DNA from 2 places in the Rhizobium sp. 10N427 genome. Region 1 is predicted to be linked to the other one. Evidence: riboswitches for the same ligand, from Rfam matches in the RefSeq annotation. Region 1 holds a riboswitch; the other holds the start of a gene.
The links. A riboswitch is a leader RNA that binds a small molecule or an ion and turns the genes downstream of it on or off. The one in region 1 is predicted to bind S-adenosylmethionine.

Region 1 (7,584 bases):
TCTACCATTGAGCTACACCCGCGTGGCCGAAGCCTTCCAACAGATGGGAGGCGGTGTCAAGGCTGTCAGATGCGGAAGTGTTTCGAGAGCTTCAGGCCCTGGGCCTGGTAGTTGGAGCCGAGGCCGGAGCCGTAGAGGCTTTCGGGTTTTTCCAGCATGTGCTCGTAGATGAGGCGGCCAACGATCTGGCCGTCTTCGAGGATGAAGGGGACCTCGTGGCTGCGCACTTCGAGAACGGCGCGGCTGCCGCGACCGCCGGCGGGAGCGTGGCCGAAACCCGGATCGAAGAAGCCGGCGTAGTGGACGCGGAATTCGCCAACCAAGGGGTCGAAGGGCGTCATCTCGGCGGCGTAATGCGGGGGCACGTGCACGGCTTCGCGGGAGACGAGGATGTAGAACTCGTCCGGGTCGAGGATCAGCTCGTTGCGGCCGCGGCTATAGAGCGGCTCCCAGAAATCGAAAATGTCGTGCTGGGCCTTCTTGTCGACATCGACGACGGCGGTGTGGTGCTTGCCGCGATAGCCGATCAGGCCTTCCTTGTCGCCTGCGAGATCGATCGATAGCGCGATACCGCCGCCTGACACGTTCGGCTTGGCGCTGGCAACCAGCGTCTCGCTGTCATGCAGCGCCTGAAGGTCCGGTTCGCCGAGAATGGAATGGCCGACGCGGAAACGGATCTGCGACAGGCGCGAGCCGCGGCGCACGACGATCGGAAAGGTGCGCGGCGAGATTTCGAGATAGAGCGGGCCGGAATAGCCGGCCGGGATCTTGTCGAATTCCTGCGCGTAGTCAGTGATGACGCGGGTGAAGATATCGAGGCGGCCGGTGGAGCTCTTCGGATTGGCGGAGGCCGACATGCCGGCCGGCAGATCCACACGCTCCATCAAGGGAACGATATAGACGCAGCCGGTTTCGAGAACAGCCCCTTCGGAGAGGTCGATGACATGCAGGCTCAGGCGATCGAGCTTGTCCGCGACCAGATGCGAAGGGCCAGGCATGAAGCTGGCGCGCACCCGGAACGCCTTGGCGCCGAGCCGCAGGTCGAGGCTTGCCGGCTGGATCTGGTCACGGTCGAGTTCCCGTTCGGAGATCAGTCGGCCGGTCTCAAACAACGCGGCAATGGCACGGTCGGCCAAAATTCCAGTTTCGCGAGCCATCATGCTCCATCCATAGTTCGTGGCCGACAAAACCAAATACGGGGAATTGACGCAAGCAGCTAACGGCAGTATTGCAGCTTTATCCCGTGGTGATTTGGCCGGTCGGCTTGCAGCCACGTTAAATAAGTGGCTAAAAAGACCGGGTATGAAACCGGTCTGCTTTTGCGGCCGGTTTTTTTGTTTTTGAGGTGATGGCATGAGCAAGTCCTGGCGCCCTGCAACCCAACTCGTTCACGGAGGCACTCTGCGCTCGCAATATGGCGAGATGTCGGAAGCAATCTACTTGACGCAAGGCTTCGTCTACGACACGTCGGAGGCGGCCGAGGCCCGCTTCAAGGGCGAGACCGAAGGCTTCATCTACGCCCGCTACGGCAGCCCCACCAACGACATGTTCGAGAAGCGCATGTGCGCGCTCGAAGGCGCGGAAGATGCGCGCGCCACGGCCTCCGGCATGGCCGCCGTCACAGCTGCAATCCTCTGCCAGCTGAAGGCTGGCGATCATATCGTTGCCGCCCGCGCCCTCTTCGGCTCTTGCCGCTGGGTGGTCGAGACGCTGGCGCCGAAATACGGCATCGACTGCACGCTCGTTGATGGCCGCCATCTGGAAAACTGGGAAAAGGCGATCACGCCGAAGACCAAGGTTTTCTTCCTGGAAAGCCCGACCAACCCGACGCTCGAAATCGTCGATATCGCCGGCGTTGCGAAGCTTGCGAACCAGGTCGGCGCCAAGGTCGTGGTCGACAACGTTTTTGCGACGCCGCTCTTCCAGAAGCCGCTCGAACTCGGCGCTCATATCGTCATCTATTCGGCGACCAAGCATATCGATGGCCAGGGCCGCTGCCTCGGCGGCGTCGTGCTGTCCGACAAGGCGTGGATCGACGAGCACCTGCACGACTACTTCCGCCATACCGGCCCGGCCATGTCGCCGTTCAACGCATGGACGCTCCTGAAGGGCATCGAGACGCTGCCGCTGCGTGTGGCCCAGCAGACCAGGAATGCCGCAAAGATTGCCGATTTCCTGGCTGAGCAGAAGCAGGTTGCACGCCTCATTTATCCCGGCCGCAAGGACCATCCGCAGGCCGATATCATCGCCAAGCAGATGACCGGCGGCTCGACGCTGGTGTGCTTCGAGCTGAAGGGCGGCAAGGACGCGGCCTTCAAGCTGCAGAACGCGCTCGACGTGGTGACGATCTCGAACAATCTCGGCGATACGCGCAGCCTGATCACCCATCCGGCAACGACGACGCACAAGAATCTCTCGGATGAGGCCCGTGCCGAACTCGGCATTTCGGCCGGCACCGTGCGTCTTTCGGCGGGCATCGAAGATACCGACGATCTGCTTGAAGATTTCGCCCAGGCTCTGTCGAAGATCCCGGCTTAAGCAACAGGCCGCCGGACTTGCCGGTCCGGCGGCCCGCCTCACCTAAAGCTTCAGTCAGCTCTGCTTTATTAGAGTCATTAACTTTGAATGTTAGGATTAACAATCAAAACGGCGTGCAATCGCCTGTATTTGGCTGATGATACGGTGGCATTTCTTGACGGAGCCAATGCCGTATAAGATACGAGTAAGATATCCCGACTAAGGTGTAAGGCATGTACCGGGCCCTCACACGCGATATAGAAGTTGTTGTCGAGCCGTTTTATCTGGAGGAGCAATCCGATCCGGACGACGATCGCTATGTCTGGGGATACCGCATCGTCATCAGCAACAATTCCGGCCTGTCAGTCAAACTCGTCAACCGTTACTGGAACATAACGGACCAGAACGGCGTGGTCGACGAGGTGACGGGACCCGGAGTCGTCGGCGAGCAGCCACGGCTGGAGCCCGGCGATACCTATGAATATTCGTCCGGTTGCCCGCTCGATACGCCATCGGGGCTGATGTTCGGCCATTACCAGATGGAAACGGACGAAGGCGAGCTCTTCGATGTCGAGATACCCGCCTTCTCCCTGGATTCACCCGGCCTTCTCAGAGTGCTGAACTGACCGTCATTCGGCCGGCTGCAGCTCTGCCGGCTCGAAACGATAGGTGGTCGAGCAGAATTCACAGGTGACGGCGATCTCGCCGTTCTCCTGGCTGGCCTCGATCTCCTCCGCCGAAAAGCCCTTTAGAACGCCGCCGATTTTTTCACGTGAACAGCTGCAGCGGTCGTAGACCTGTTTGGCCTCGAAAACGCGAACACCGCGCTCATGGAACAGGCGATAGAGAAGCCGCTCGGTTCCGACCAGCGGATCCGTCAGCTCGTCGGCGTCGATGGTCTCGACCATGGCGCGGGCTTCTGCCCAGGCGTCATCTTCCTTCAGACCTTTCGAAATTTCATCGCCGTCTCCGCCATGCAGATCCGGCTGGCGCATGCGCTCGGGCGCTTCCGGCAGGAACTGGGCGACAAGCCCCCCTGCCCGCCAGCGATGCCGCGGCTTGCCGCTGCTGTCGCGGTCGAGAAGTTCGGCAGCCGCCAGACGGACGCGCGTCGGGATCTGTTCGGATTGGCGGAAATAGACGCCGGCAATATCCTCGAGCGAGGTACCGTCGAGTTCGACGATGCCCTGATAGGGCTGGCTGAACTTGCCCTGATCGATGGTGAACGCCAGCACGCCCTTGCCGAGCAGCTGCTCGGGTTCGGTCTGGCCGTCGGCGATCGCCTGATCGAGCAGCGCATGATCGAAACGCGCATAGGCGCGCACGTTCTCCGGTGTCGCAAAATCGGCAACAAGCAGGTCGACAGGGCCATCGCCCTTGGTCTGTACCGTGAACTTGCCTTCGAATTTCAGCGACGTGCCGAGCAGAACCGTCAGGACCACGACTTCGGCCAGAAGCCGGGCGACGGGTGCGGGATAGTGGTGGCGCTCAAGGATGGCGTCGAGCATCGGGCCGAGCTGGACGGCGCGGCCACGCACATCCAGGCCTTCAACCTGAAATGGGACGACGTGATCATCGCCGGCGAAATGAAGCTCGTTGAGAGCGGCGGCTGTGTCTGCCATGGTCTTACTCCTAGTCGTCAGAGCGGCAGACCAAGCTGTCTTCCCGCTCGCGCGGCCACCAAGCCATCAGGCCGGATGTGGCGTCCAATATGGTTCAGATCGCGCCCAGGCACCATGCAAGAATCGATTTCTGCGCATGAAGACGGTTTTCCGCTTCATCGAAGACCACGGATTGCGGGCCATCGATCACATCGTCCGTCACTTCCTCACCACGATGAGCCGGCAGGCAATGCATGAACAATGCATCCTTGCCTGCTTTCGCCATCAAAGCCTGATTGACCTGATAGGGCTGGAAGACGTTGTGACCGCGAGCCCGATGTTCCTGATTCATGGAGACCCAGGTATCGGTTACCACGCAATCGGCGCCTTCGACCGCACGGTCGGCATCATGGCTGAGCATGATTTCGGCGCCCTCATTGCGGGCCCAGTTCAGATAGTGATCCTTCGGCTCGGAACCAAGGGGGACAGCCATGTTCATGCGGTAGCCGAAACGGGCAGCTCCTTCGACCAGCGAATGCAGCACGTTGTTGCCGTCGCCGGTCCAGGCGATCGTCTTGCCCTTGACCGGGCCGCGATGCTCTTCGAAGGTCATGATGTCGGCCATGATCTGGCAGGGATGCGTATCATCCGTCAGCGCATTGATCACCGGTACCGTTGCGTGTTCGGCAAGCTCCAGCATGCGGTGATGCTCGGTGGTGCGGATCATGATCGCGTCGACATAGCGCGACAGAACCTTGGCCGTGTCGCCGATCGTCTCGGCGCGGCCGAGCTGCATCTCGGTGCCCGAGAGGAACAGCGTCTCGCCACCCAGCTGGCGCATGCCGACATCGAAGGAGACGCGCGTCCGTGTGGAAGGCTTTTCGAAGATCATCGCCAGCATCTTGCCGGCCAGCGGCTTGTCGCCCTTGCCTGCTTTGAACGCCTGCTTGCGCAGCATCGCGTCGTCCATGATGACGCGCAGATCGGCAGAGCTCATCGCCGAAAGATCGAGGAAGTGTTTGGGGGAAGCCATGTCGTCCTTACCTGTTTGCCCCGGAAGGCATCTATCCGTTCAAGCCGTCTTCTTGGCCTTCGATGCGCGAATGCTTTCGGCAGCCTGCTCAATGCGGGCAAGACCCTCGCGGGCCTCCTCGGCAGTGACGACCAAAGGCGGCAGCAGGCGCACGACATTGTCACCGGCGGGCACGCCAAGCAGGTGGGCGCCGCGGATGGCAGCCAGGAGTTCAGTCGAGGGAACGGCGGCCTTGATACCGAGCAGCAAGCCCTCGCCGCGGATATCCTCGATCACATCGGGATAGCGGTCCTTGAGCGATGCGAGGCCCTGGCGGAAGACCAGAGCCACATCACGGACATGTTGCAAGAAGCCTTCGGCAAGGACGATGTCGAGCACGGCGCCGCCGACGGCCATGGCCAGCGGATTGCCGCCATAGGTCGAGCCGTGGGTGCCGGCCTTCATGCCGGACGCAGCTTCCGCCGTTGCCAGGCAGGCGCCGAGCGGGAAGCCGCCACCGATGCCCTTGGCGACAGCCATGATGTCAGGGGTCACGCCGGACCACTCATAGGCAAAGAACTTGCCGGTACGGCCGACGCCCGTCTGGACCTCGTCGAGAATGAGCAGCAGGCCCTTCTCGTCGCAGAGCGCGCGCAGCGCCTTCATGAACTCTGTGGTCACCGGGCGAATGCCACCCTCGCCCTGAACCGGCTCGATCAGAATACCTGCGGTCGCATCGGTGATTGCGGCGCGCACAGCGTCGATATCGCCAAAGGGCACCTGGTCGAAGCCAGGGGCCTTGGGGCCGAAACCTTCGAGATACTTCTCTTGCCCGCCGGCAGCGATCGTCGCCAGCGTACGGCCGTGGAAGGCGCCTTCGAAGGTGATGATATGGAAACGCTCGGGATGGCCCTTCGAATACTGATAGCGGCGTGCGGTCTTGATCGCGCATTCCAGGGCTTCCGCGCCGGAATTGGTGAAGAACACCTTGTCGGCGAAAGTCGCCTCCGTCAGCCGCCTGGCGAGCTTTTCCTGCCCGGGGATTTCATAGATGTTGGACAGGTGCCAGACCTTGTCGGCCTGCGCCTTCAGGGTATCCACGACATGCGGATTGCTGTGGCCGACCGAGGTCACGGCAACGCCGGCACCGAAATCCAGATATCGTTCGCCGCTTTCGGTAATCAGCCACACGCCCTCACCTCGCTCGAACCGCAATGGGGCACGAGAATAGGTATCATATAGCGGCGCGGCTTCAGCCATGGCGCGGTCTCCTGTCAGCGTTACGGGCAACCGGACTCCGGCTAAAAACCAGGTCCGAAAAATTAAAAATGCCGCCTTTCGGCGGCGACTGGCACTATTTACTTTTCGCACTGCAATGTCAACAAAACTGCGGCTTTCGTGGCTTCTGAGAGACGCTCAAGCAATGTCGCGTTTTATCAACAGCTAATGTTGCAGAAATGACTCTCAGGGGAAGCAAGTTGGGGAAAACCCCGAATTCGATTCATCCGGATTCCTGCGACTCTTGTCACGGAGTCAGCCTCACACTAGGTTAAAACTCAATTACTAGACTGCATGCGGCGGAACTAGTCACCAAAATTAGTCAAGCGTTTCTTGTGCCGGATTCGTCCGGGGCAAACAGTGAGGGATTCTGCCTTCGCAACGCTTAAACGGCGGAGACACAGGGCATGAACTGGACAGACGAGCGGGTCGAGAAACTCAAGAAACTGTGGTCCGAAGGGCTGAGCGCGAGCCAGATCGCTGCCCAGCTTGGCGGCGTCAGCCGTAACGCCGTTATCGGCAAGGTTCACCGTCTGGCGCTGCCGGGCCGTGCGAAGGCCGGCGGCAACGCCACGGCTGCGCGCGCTCCCAAGCGTACGGCGGCAGCACCCCGCGCCCCAACCTACGCATCGCGTCTGGCGACGACCCGTACGGTCACCCGCCAGCAGGGCGCGACGATGCTGAAGGAAGAGATCGAGATCGACGTCATGGAGGAGATGGAATACCGTCCCGCCAAGAACGTGATCGTCCCGATTTCCCGCCGTCTCGGCCTGACGGAGCTCACCGAGCGCACCTGCAAGTGGCCGGTCGGCGATCCCTTGAAGGACGATTTCCACTTCTGCGGCTGCGAAAGCCCGGATTCTTCGCCTTACTGCACCTACCACCAGCGCCTGGCCTACCAGCCGGTCAACGAGCGCCGCAGGGCAGCAGCCCGGGCAAACTGAGCCGGGTAAGCACAAACGAAAAACGGGCCTCGCGGCCCGTTTTTTTGTGGTCTCAATTCCGAAAGCTTCAAGCTTCCATCGAATATCCAGCGCCGCGAACGGTGCGGATGACATCCTGCATGTTGGAGAAGTTCAGCGCCTTGCGCAGACGGCCGACATGGACATCGACGGTGCGCTCGTCGACATAGATGTCGTGACCCCAGACGCCGTCCAGAAGCTGCGAGCGCGAGAA
Region 2 (7,584 bases), on a different contig from region 1:
AGCTGCCTCGATATCCTCGTTCTTGTAGGAGCCGGCCGGTTCGGGGAAGGAGAGCGCCTCGCGCAGCGTGCCGCCGGGGATATAGGCGACCTGGGGGACGAACAGGATGTCGTCTGAGGGCGGCAGGCCCATCGTGCCGCTGCCGCAGGGCCAGAGGCCGGCCATCGCCTGGAAGAGAAGCTTCCGATTGACGTTGTGATCGCCGTTTATCATCACCTTCTCGCCGGCCTTCAACGTCACATCGGGCTCGTGCAGGCGGAAGCCGCCGCATTGATCGACCTCTTCGCCCAACTTGGCGGCGATGGTGACGTTCTTCATCACAAGCCTGTCCGCGGCGGTGTCTTCGTAGGCGATGACGTTCTTCGGATTGAGCGGTTCATCCATGTGCTCAAGCGCATGGCGGAAATCGGTGACGCGGTTCAGCGTCGCGCGCCATTCGGCGATCGGGCCGAAATTGGCGACATACCAGCGCAGCGCCGTATTGACCTGGTTGAAGGCGCCGACCGACATCATCAGCTCACCGAAGGTCAGGCCGCCGGAGAAATAGGCGGGCGCGGCGACGATGATCGGTATGACGATGACCAGCCAGCCGTAACCGGCCGAAACCCAGGTCAGGTTGGTATTGGCCATGGTCAGCCGCTTGAGCACGGCGAGAACCGTGCTGATATCGGTGTTGATGCGCTGGCGCTCGTTTTCCTCGCCTCTGGCGACGGTAATCGCCGGCATGTTCTCGTTGGCGTGCATCAGCGAGAAGCGGAGTTCGGCTTCCTTGGAGAAGCGCTCGGCGTTGATCGGCACCAGCTTTCTGCCGACGATCTGGCTGAGGATCGACGCCGACGCGGCATAGAAGACGGCGGCCCAGACCATGTAGCCGGGGATGGCGAAGGAATAGGTGCGGAAGTGGAAGACGAAGCCGCTCGACAGCTCCCAGAGCACGCCGATGAAGCTGACGAGCAGGATCGTCGACTGGATGAGGCCGAGAACGAGGCCGGTGGTGCTTTCGGCAAGGTTGCGGGCGTCCTCATGCAGGCGCTGGTCCGGATTGACGCCGATCAGCCCGCTCGAGGCCAGCCGCAGGGCCCGCTTGTGCTTCAGCCATTGATCGACGAGATCGCGGGTCAAGCCCTCGCGCATATAGAGCGCCGTCATCTGGTTCAGCCAGGCCTGGCCGACATTGAGAAGCAGCAGGGACCCGGCGATCAGGCCGAAAATCTGAAGCTGATGGAAGAACTCGCCGACATCGCGCCGTTGCAGCGAATCATAGAACGGCGCGTTCCAGCGGTTGAGAACGACCTGACCGTAGGCCGTCGCCAAGATGACGAACATAAGGATGGCGGCGAGAGACAGGATCTTGCCGCGCACTTTCGAAGCCCAGAAGGCTAAAAACATCAATTTGAGGCGATAGCCGAGGCTGAGATCGTATCCGACCCTATCTTGCCGCTGGCCGACAGCCCCGCCTTTGGCGTCGTCCGTCATCATGCATTCCTGTACAGCATCATCCCTGATTAACATGGTAGCGCGTGCTGTCCATCAACAGATTCTACCAGTCATTAATGCGTGAGTTACCTAGCTCAAAGTGCAGGTTGCGAATCACGATTGATTCGCGGCGCTGTCAGCGCTATCTAGAGGATCGTGGTGATTTGGCCGGCCGGCTTGCAGCCACGTTAAATAAGTCGCTAAAGGGCCGCGTGCGGACCGGTAGCGATTCTTTTTTCGCCACCGGTTTTTTTATTTGCCGGTTGTCCTGTTCGATCGAGTGAATGCAATGCCCATCAAGATTCCTGACACGCTGCCCGCTTTCGAAACCCTCGTTCAGGAGGGTGTGCGGGTGATGACTGAGACAGTGGCTATCCGCCAGGATATCCGCCCGCTTCAGATCGGGCTTCTCAATCTCATGCCGAACAAGATCAAGACCGAAGTGCAGATGGCGCGCCTTGTCGGCGCCTCGCCGCTGCAGGTCGAGTTGTCGCTGGTCAGGGTCGGCAACCACAAGGCCAAGAATACCTCGGAAGACCATCTGCTGGCCTTCTACCAGACCTGGGAAGAGGTGAAGCATCGCAAGTTCGACGGCTTCATCATCACCGGCGCGCCGATCGAGCTGATGCCCTTCGAAGACGTCAACTATTGGAGCGAGATGCAGGACATCTTCGAATGGACGAAGACCAACGTGCATTCGACGATGAATGTCTGCTGGGGTGCGATGGCGGCGATCTATCACTTCCACGGCGTTCCCAAGCATGAGCTGAAGGAGAAGGCATTCGGCGTTTACCGCCACAAGAACCTGAAGCCGTCCTCGGTCTATCTCAACGGTTTCTCGGATAATTTCGAGATTCCGGTGTCGCGCTGGACGGAAGTGCGTCGCGGCGACATCGAGAAGGCGCAGGGTCTCGAGATCCTGATGGAATCAAACGAGATGGGCGTCTGTCTGGTTCAGGAAGAGGCGAGCAAACGCCTCTACATCTTCAACCATGTCGAATACGATTCGACGTCGCTGTCGGACGAATATTTCCGCGACGTGAATGCTGGCGTGCCGATCAAGATGCCGCACAACTACTTCCCGCATAATGATCCGGCGCTGCCGCCGCAAAATCGCTGGCGCAGTCATGCACATCTGCTGTTCGGCAACTGGATCAATGAAATCTATCAGACGACGTCCTACGACCTCAACGAGATCGGCACGAAAATCTGACGGCTTATCAATCTGTTGATGCTATGCCGCTGCCTTTGCCGCAGCGGCATTTCTTTTTTGGCATTGGCAGTTGCGGTTCGCGGCAAATGGGGGCAGTTTCGCTGCCGGATGCGAACAGATTTCAGGACGATGGTATAATGGCGGAAGAGCTCAAGCGGGAAGTTTTCGGAACGACGAAAGACGGAGAAACCGTCTATCGCGTCGAGATCAAAGGCGGCGGTCTGACGGCGAAGATCATGAGCTGGGGCGCTGTCATCCAGGATCTCAGGCTCGACGGTCACGACGCCCCGCTGCTTCTCGGCTTCGACAATTTTGCCGATTATCCGTCCTACTCCTCTTATTTCGGTGCGACGCCCGGGCGCTGCGCCAATCGCATCGGCGGCGGCAAGTTCACGCTCGACGGCAAGGCCTATCAGCTGGAGCTCAACGAAAAGGGAGTCTCACATCTGCATGGTGGCAGCGATAACATTGCCAAGCGCAACTGGACGATCGTCGAGCATGCCGTGGATCGCGTTGTCCTGAAGATCGTCGATCCCGACGGCCGCGCCGGCTATCCGGGCAATTGCACGATCCAGGCCACCTATCGGGTTCACGGTAACGGCGAGTTCTCGATCGTCTATGAATCGACGTCCGACCAGCCGACACTTGCCAATGTCTGCCAGCACGCCTATTTCAATTTGGACGGCCGCGATGACGCGCTTGGCCACGATATCATGATCGCGGCCGATCACTATCTGCCGACCGACGAGCGGCAGATCCCGACCGGGGAACTGCGCCCAGTCGATGGCACGGCTTTCGATTTCCGCGAAATGGCGCCGATGAAGCGTTTTGAAGGTTCGGAACAGGCGCTCTACGATCATAATTTCTGCCTGTCGAAGGAGCGTGTCGCCAAGCGCTCCGTCGTGCTGGCCCGCAGCCTCAATTCCGGCGTGTCGATGGAAGTGCGCACGACCGAACCGGGCGTGCAGTTCTATGCCGGCTTCAAGCTGAATGTCGCCGTGCCAGGTCTCGATGGCCGCAAGTACGGACCGTTCGCCGGCTTCTGCCTGGAGACCCAGGTCTGGCCGGATGCGATCAATCACGAGGGCTTCCCGAATGCCGTTCTGCGGCCGGGCGAGGTTCTGCGGCAGGAAACGGATTACATCTTCACCAAGAACTGACGCGTTCGATTTGATCGCTGGTTTTGCGAACCCTCGTGATCCGTCACGAGGGTTTCTTTTTTGCGGCGTAGATTCAGCTTGAAGACTGGTTCTAAATAGGTTCTAATGTGCGCCTATGGATAGAACCAGTCTGATAGCAGAGCTGAATGCGCGCGGACTGCGCGACGAGGCCTCGACCGGACCGCTCTACAAGCGGCTGGCCCTGGCATTGACCGGTCTCGTCCAGGAAGGGTTGCTGAAGCCCGGCGCTGCGCTTCCCGGTGAGCGCGATCTTGCCGAGGCCCTGAAGCTTGGGCGTGTCACGGTGCGCACCGCCTATCGCGAGCTGATGTCTTCAGGCGCGCTTGAATCACGACACGGCAGCGGTACCTTCGTTTCGGCGCGTGTCGAGCGCATGGAGCAATCGCTCTGGCGGCTCTCGTCTTTCTCGGCCGACATGCGTTCGCGCGGCCGCTCTCCGGCGGCGAAAATCCTCTCCCGGCAAATCAATCAGCCATCGCCGGAAGAAAGCTTCCTGCTGGGGCTCAGCCAGGACGAGCCGGTGTTGCGGCTCGATCGTCTTCGTCTTGCCGATGGTTTGCCGCTGGCGATCGAGCGGGCCGTGGTTCCGGTCAAGTTCGTCGGCGAACAGGCGGGCGGCGAGGGTTCGCTCTATGACGCCCTGGCTGCCAACGGCCACAAGCCGGTGCGGGCGCTGCAGCGGCTGACGGCCGTGACGCTCGACCCATCCTCGGCCGCGATGCTGAACGTCAAGGCCGGTGCGCCGGCCCTGCTGATCGAGCGGATATCCCGCCTCGAAGACCAGCGCGTCGTTGAATATACCCGCTCGCACTATCGTGGCGATGCTTATGATTTCGTTGCAGAATTGAGAATTGGAGATGAAATATGAGTGAGAACCAGTCGCTGATGCTGCAGGAAGCCGGCCAGTCGCCGGAGGTCGTGGCGACCCTGCTCGAAAAGGAAAAGCCGGCCTTTGCCGAAATTGCCAAGCTTTTCTCCTCGGCTCGGCCGAGCGTAGTGACGACGGCGGCGCGCGGGTCTTCCGACCATGCCGCAACCTTCTTCAAGTATCTTTTCGAAATCACCTGCGGCGTTCCGGTGGCTTCCGTCGGTCCGTCGATCGCGTCAGTCTATGGCGCGCCGCTACATCTGAAGGGCGGCATTCACTTCACGGTTTCGCAGTCGGGCGCCAGCCCTGACATCGTTGCCCTGCAGGAAGCCGCGAAGAAGGGCGGGGCGACGACGATCGCCGTCGTCAACGTCACCGACAGCCCGCTCGGCAATCAGGCCGACATCGTGCTTGGCCTCAATGCCGGACCGGAAAAGAGCGTTGCCGCAACGAAATCCTTCATCGCTTCGGTTGCAGCGCTTGCCGGCGTAACGGCTGCGATCGGCGGCAAGACTGATCTACAGGCGGCGCTCCAGAAGCTTCCGGGCGCCCTGTCGGCCACATCGGGCATCGATACGGCCGCGGCAGAGGATGTGCTTTTCAACGCCAGCTCGCTTTATACGGCCGGCCGCGGCCCGGCCTTCGCGATTGCGCTCGAAGCCGCGCTCAAGGCAAAGGAAACGTCGGGCTTGCATGCCGAAGCCTTCTCACTGGCTGAATTGATGCATGGTCCGATGCGTCTGGTTCAGCCGGGTTTCCCGATTGTTGCCTTCGCGCCTGACGATGCGGCATACGCCAACAACGTTCAGGCGCTCGAACGCCTGCAGAAGCTTGGCGCGACGACGGTTCCCTTCTCGACGCAGCCGCTTTCCGGGGTCAACCTGCGTGTTCCCTCGACCGGCAACGGCCTTCTCGATCCGCTGGTTTCGCTGCTCGTCTACTACCGCCTCATCGAGTCGGTCACGCGCCGCAAGGGCTTCGATCCCGACAAGCCGGCAAACCTGCTCAAGGTTACGGAGACCGTCTGATGTCCCGCAAGATCTTCACCGGCGCCCGGATCTTCGACGGCGAGCGCTTTCACGACGAAAGGGCGCTGGTCGTTTCGAACGGACGCGTCGAGACCATCGCGGCACTCAACGATCTCCCCGAAGGCGAGACCGTGGTGCTTGACGGTGGCGTTCTCTCGGCCGGTTTCATCGACGCGCAGGTGAACGGCGGCGGCGGCCGGATGCTGAACGACGAGCCATCGCCGGACTCGATGTACATCATTGCCGACGGCCATCGCCGCTATGGCACGACAGCGCTGCTGCCGACCTTGATCACCGACACGGCTGACGCCACCAAGGCGGCGATCGAGGCCGCCAAGGAAGCGGTCAAGACCAATCGCGGCGTTGCCGGTCTGCATCTCGAAGGTCCGCATCTGGCACCAGCCCGCAAGGGCGCACATCTTGCATCGCTAATGCGTCCGGTCGAAGACGCAGACGTCAAGGCGTTCATTACAGCGCGCGAAGCGATCGGCACGCTGCTCATTACCATGGCGGCTGAACAGGTGAGCGTGAAGCAGGTGCGCGCGCTTGCCGAAGCCGGCGTGATCGTCAGCATCGGACATTCCGATTGCAGCAGCGAGCAGGCGGAAGAGCGTTTCGATGCCGGCGCCCGTGGCGTCACGCATCTCTTTAACGCGATGAGCCAGATGGGGCATCGCGCTCCGGGTCTCGTTGGCGCGGCGATCGATCACCCCTCGACCTGGTGCGGCGTGATTGCCGATGGCCACCATGTCGATCCGAAGGCACTGCGCACGGCGCTGCGTGCGAAGCGCGGCGAAGGAAAGCTGTTCCTCGTCAGCGATGCGATGTCGCTGGTCGGCTCCGACAAGAACAGCTTCACGCTGAATGGCCGCACCGTTCATCGCGAAAGCGGCAGTTTCTGCTCCAAGGTGGTTCTGGACGACGGCACGCTGGCGGGGTCCGATGTCGATATGGCTTCCAGCATCCGCTATTGCGTGACCTATCTCGACCTGACGCTGGCCGAGGCGTTGAGGATGGCGACGCTCTATCCGGCGCGCTTCCTTCGACTCGAGGGCTATGGCCGCTTGTCTCCCGGATATCGCGCCGACTTCGTGCACCTGACCGACAAGATCGAGGTCACCGCGGCCTGGATCGGCGGGGAGAGGAAGTAGCGATGACTGCGATCACCGATGCTTATTTCTCGAACCTGATCGAGCGGCTCGGCCAGCTGAAATCGGCTCTCGATGTTCCGATGCAGCAGGCCGCCGCGGCGATCCTCGAAGCGGCCCGCAGCGACAAGCGCGTCTATGTCTTCGGCACCGGCCATTCTCACATGCTGGCCGAAGAAGTGCATTACCGGGCGGGCGGCCTCGCCTTCACCGTTCCCGTACTTGTCGGTTCTGCGATGCTGCACGAGGGTGCGGTGATCAGTTCGGTCTATGAACGGACGGAAGGTCTCGTTCGTCCGGTGCTCGAGCGCTATGGCATGCAGCCGGGCGACGTCATCATCATCGCGTCCAATTCCGGCGTGAACGCCGCGCCGCTTGAAGCCGCCGATTATGGCCATGAGATCGGCGCCAAGGTAATCGCCATCACCTCGATCGAATATTCCAAGGCGATCGCCAACGGCCGCCGCAGGCTAGCCGAGGTTGCCGATATCGTCCTCGACAACGGACTTCCGCCGGGCGATGCCGTCATCGAGATCGAAGGGAGCGGGCTGAAGGTCGGGCCGGTCTCGACGGCAGTCGGGGCGACCGTGCTCAATGCGATCTTTGCCGAGGTGGCCTCGGAGCTCGCCAAGTCCGGCGATGCGCCCGTTTATCTCAGTGCCAACATGCC

Region 2: another riboswitch for S-adenosylmethionine. It lies ahead of metA (homoserine O-acetyltransferase MetA); the one in region 1 lies ahead of AC1DIJ_RS09835 (O-succinylhomoserine sulfhydrylase).

Annotation. Positions count from the first base shown of each region.
Region 1 is NZ_JBFTID010000004.1:17,872-25,455, forward strand. Features, by position in the region: tRNA gene AC1DIJ_RS09825 (tRNA-Gly) at 1-22, opposite strand, end outside; gene AC1DIJ_RS09830 (2'-deoxycytidine 5'-triphosphate deaminase) at 66-1,160, opposite strand; SAM riboswitch at 1,234-1,312, shown strand; gene AC1DIJ_RS09835 (O-succinylhomoserine sulfhydrylase) at 1,354-2,538, shown strand; gene apaG (Co2+/Mg2+ efflux protein ApaG) at 2,751-3,143, shown strand; gene AC1DIJ_RS09845 (Hsp33 family molecular chaperone) at 3,147-4,139, opposite strand; gene argF (ornithine carbamoyltransferase) at 4,234-5,151, opposite strand; gene AC1DIJ_RS09855 (aspartate aminotransferase family protein) at 5,191-6,390, opposite strand; gene AC1DIJ_RS09860 (GcrA family cell cycle regulator) at 6,816-7,352, shown strand; gene phoB (phosphate regulon transcriptional regulator PhoB) at 7,420-7,584, opposite strand, start outside.
Region 2 is NZ_JBFTID010000003.1:206,299-213,882, forward strand. Features, by position in the region: gene AC1DIJ_RS08445 (ABC transporter ATP-binding protein/permease) at 1-1,476, opposite strand, end outside; SAM riboswitch at 1,623-1,700, shown strand; gene metA (homoserine O-acetyltransferase MetA) at 1,766-2,689, shown strand; gene AC1DIJ_RS08455 (aldose epimerase family protein) at 2,827-3,849, shown strand; gene AC1DIJ_RS08460 (GntR family transcriptional regulator) at 3,965-4,738, shown strand; gene AC1DIJ_RS08465 (SIS domain-containing protein) at 4,735-5,766, shown strand; gene nagA (N-acetylglucosamine-6-phosphate deacetylase) at 5,766-6,917, shown strand; gene AC1DIJ_RS08475 (SIS domain-containing protein) at 6,920-7,584, shown strand, end outside.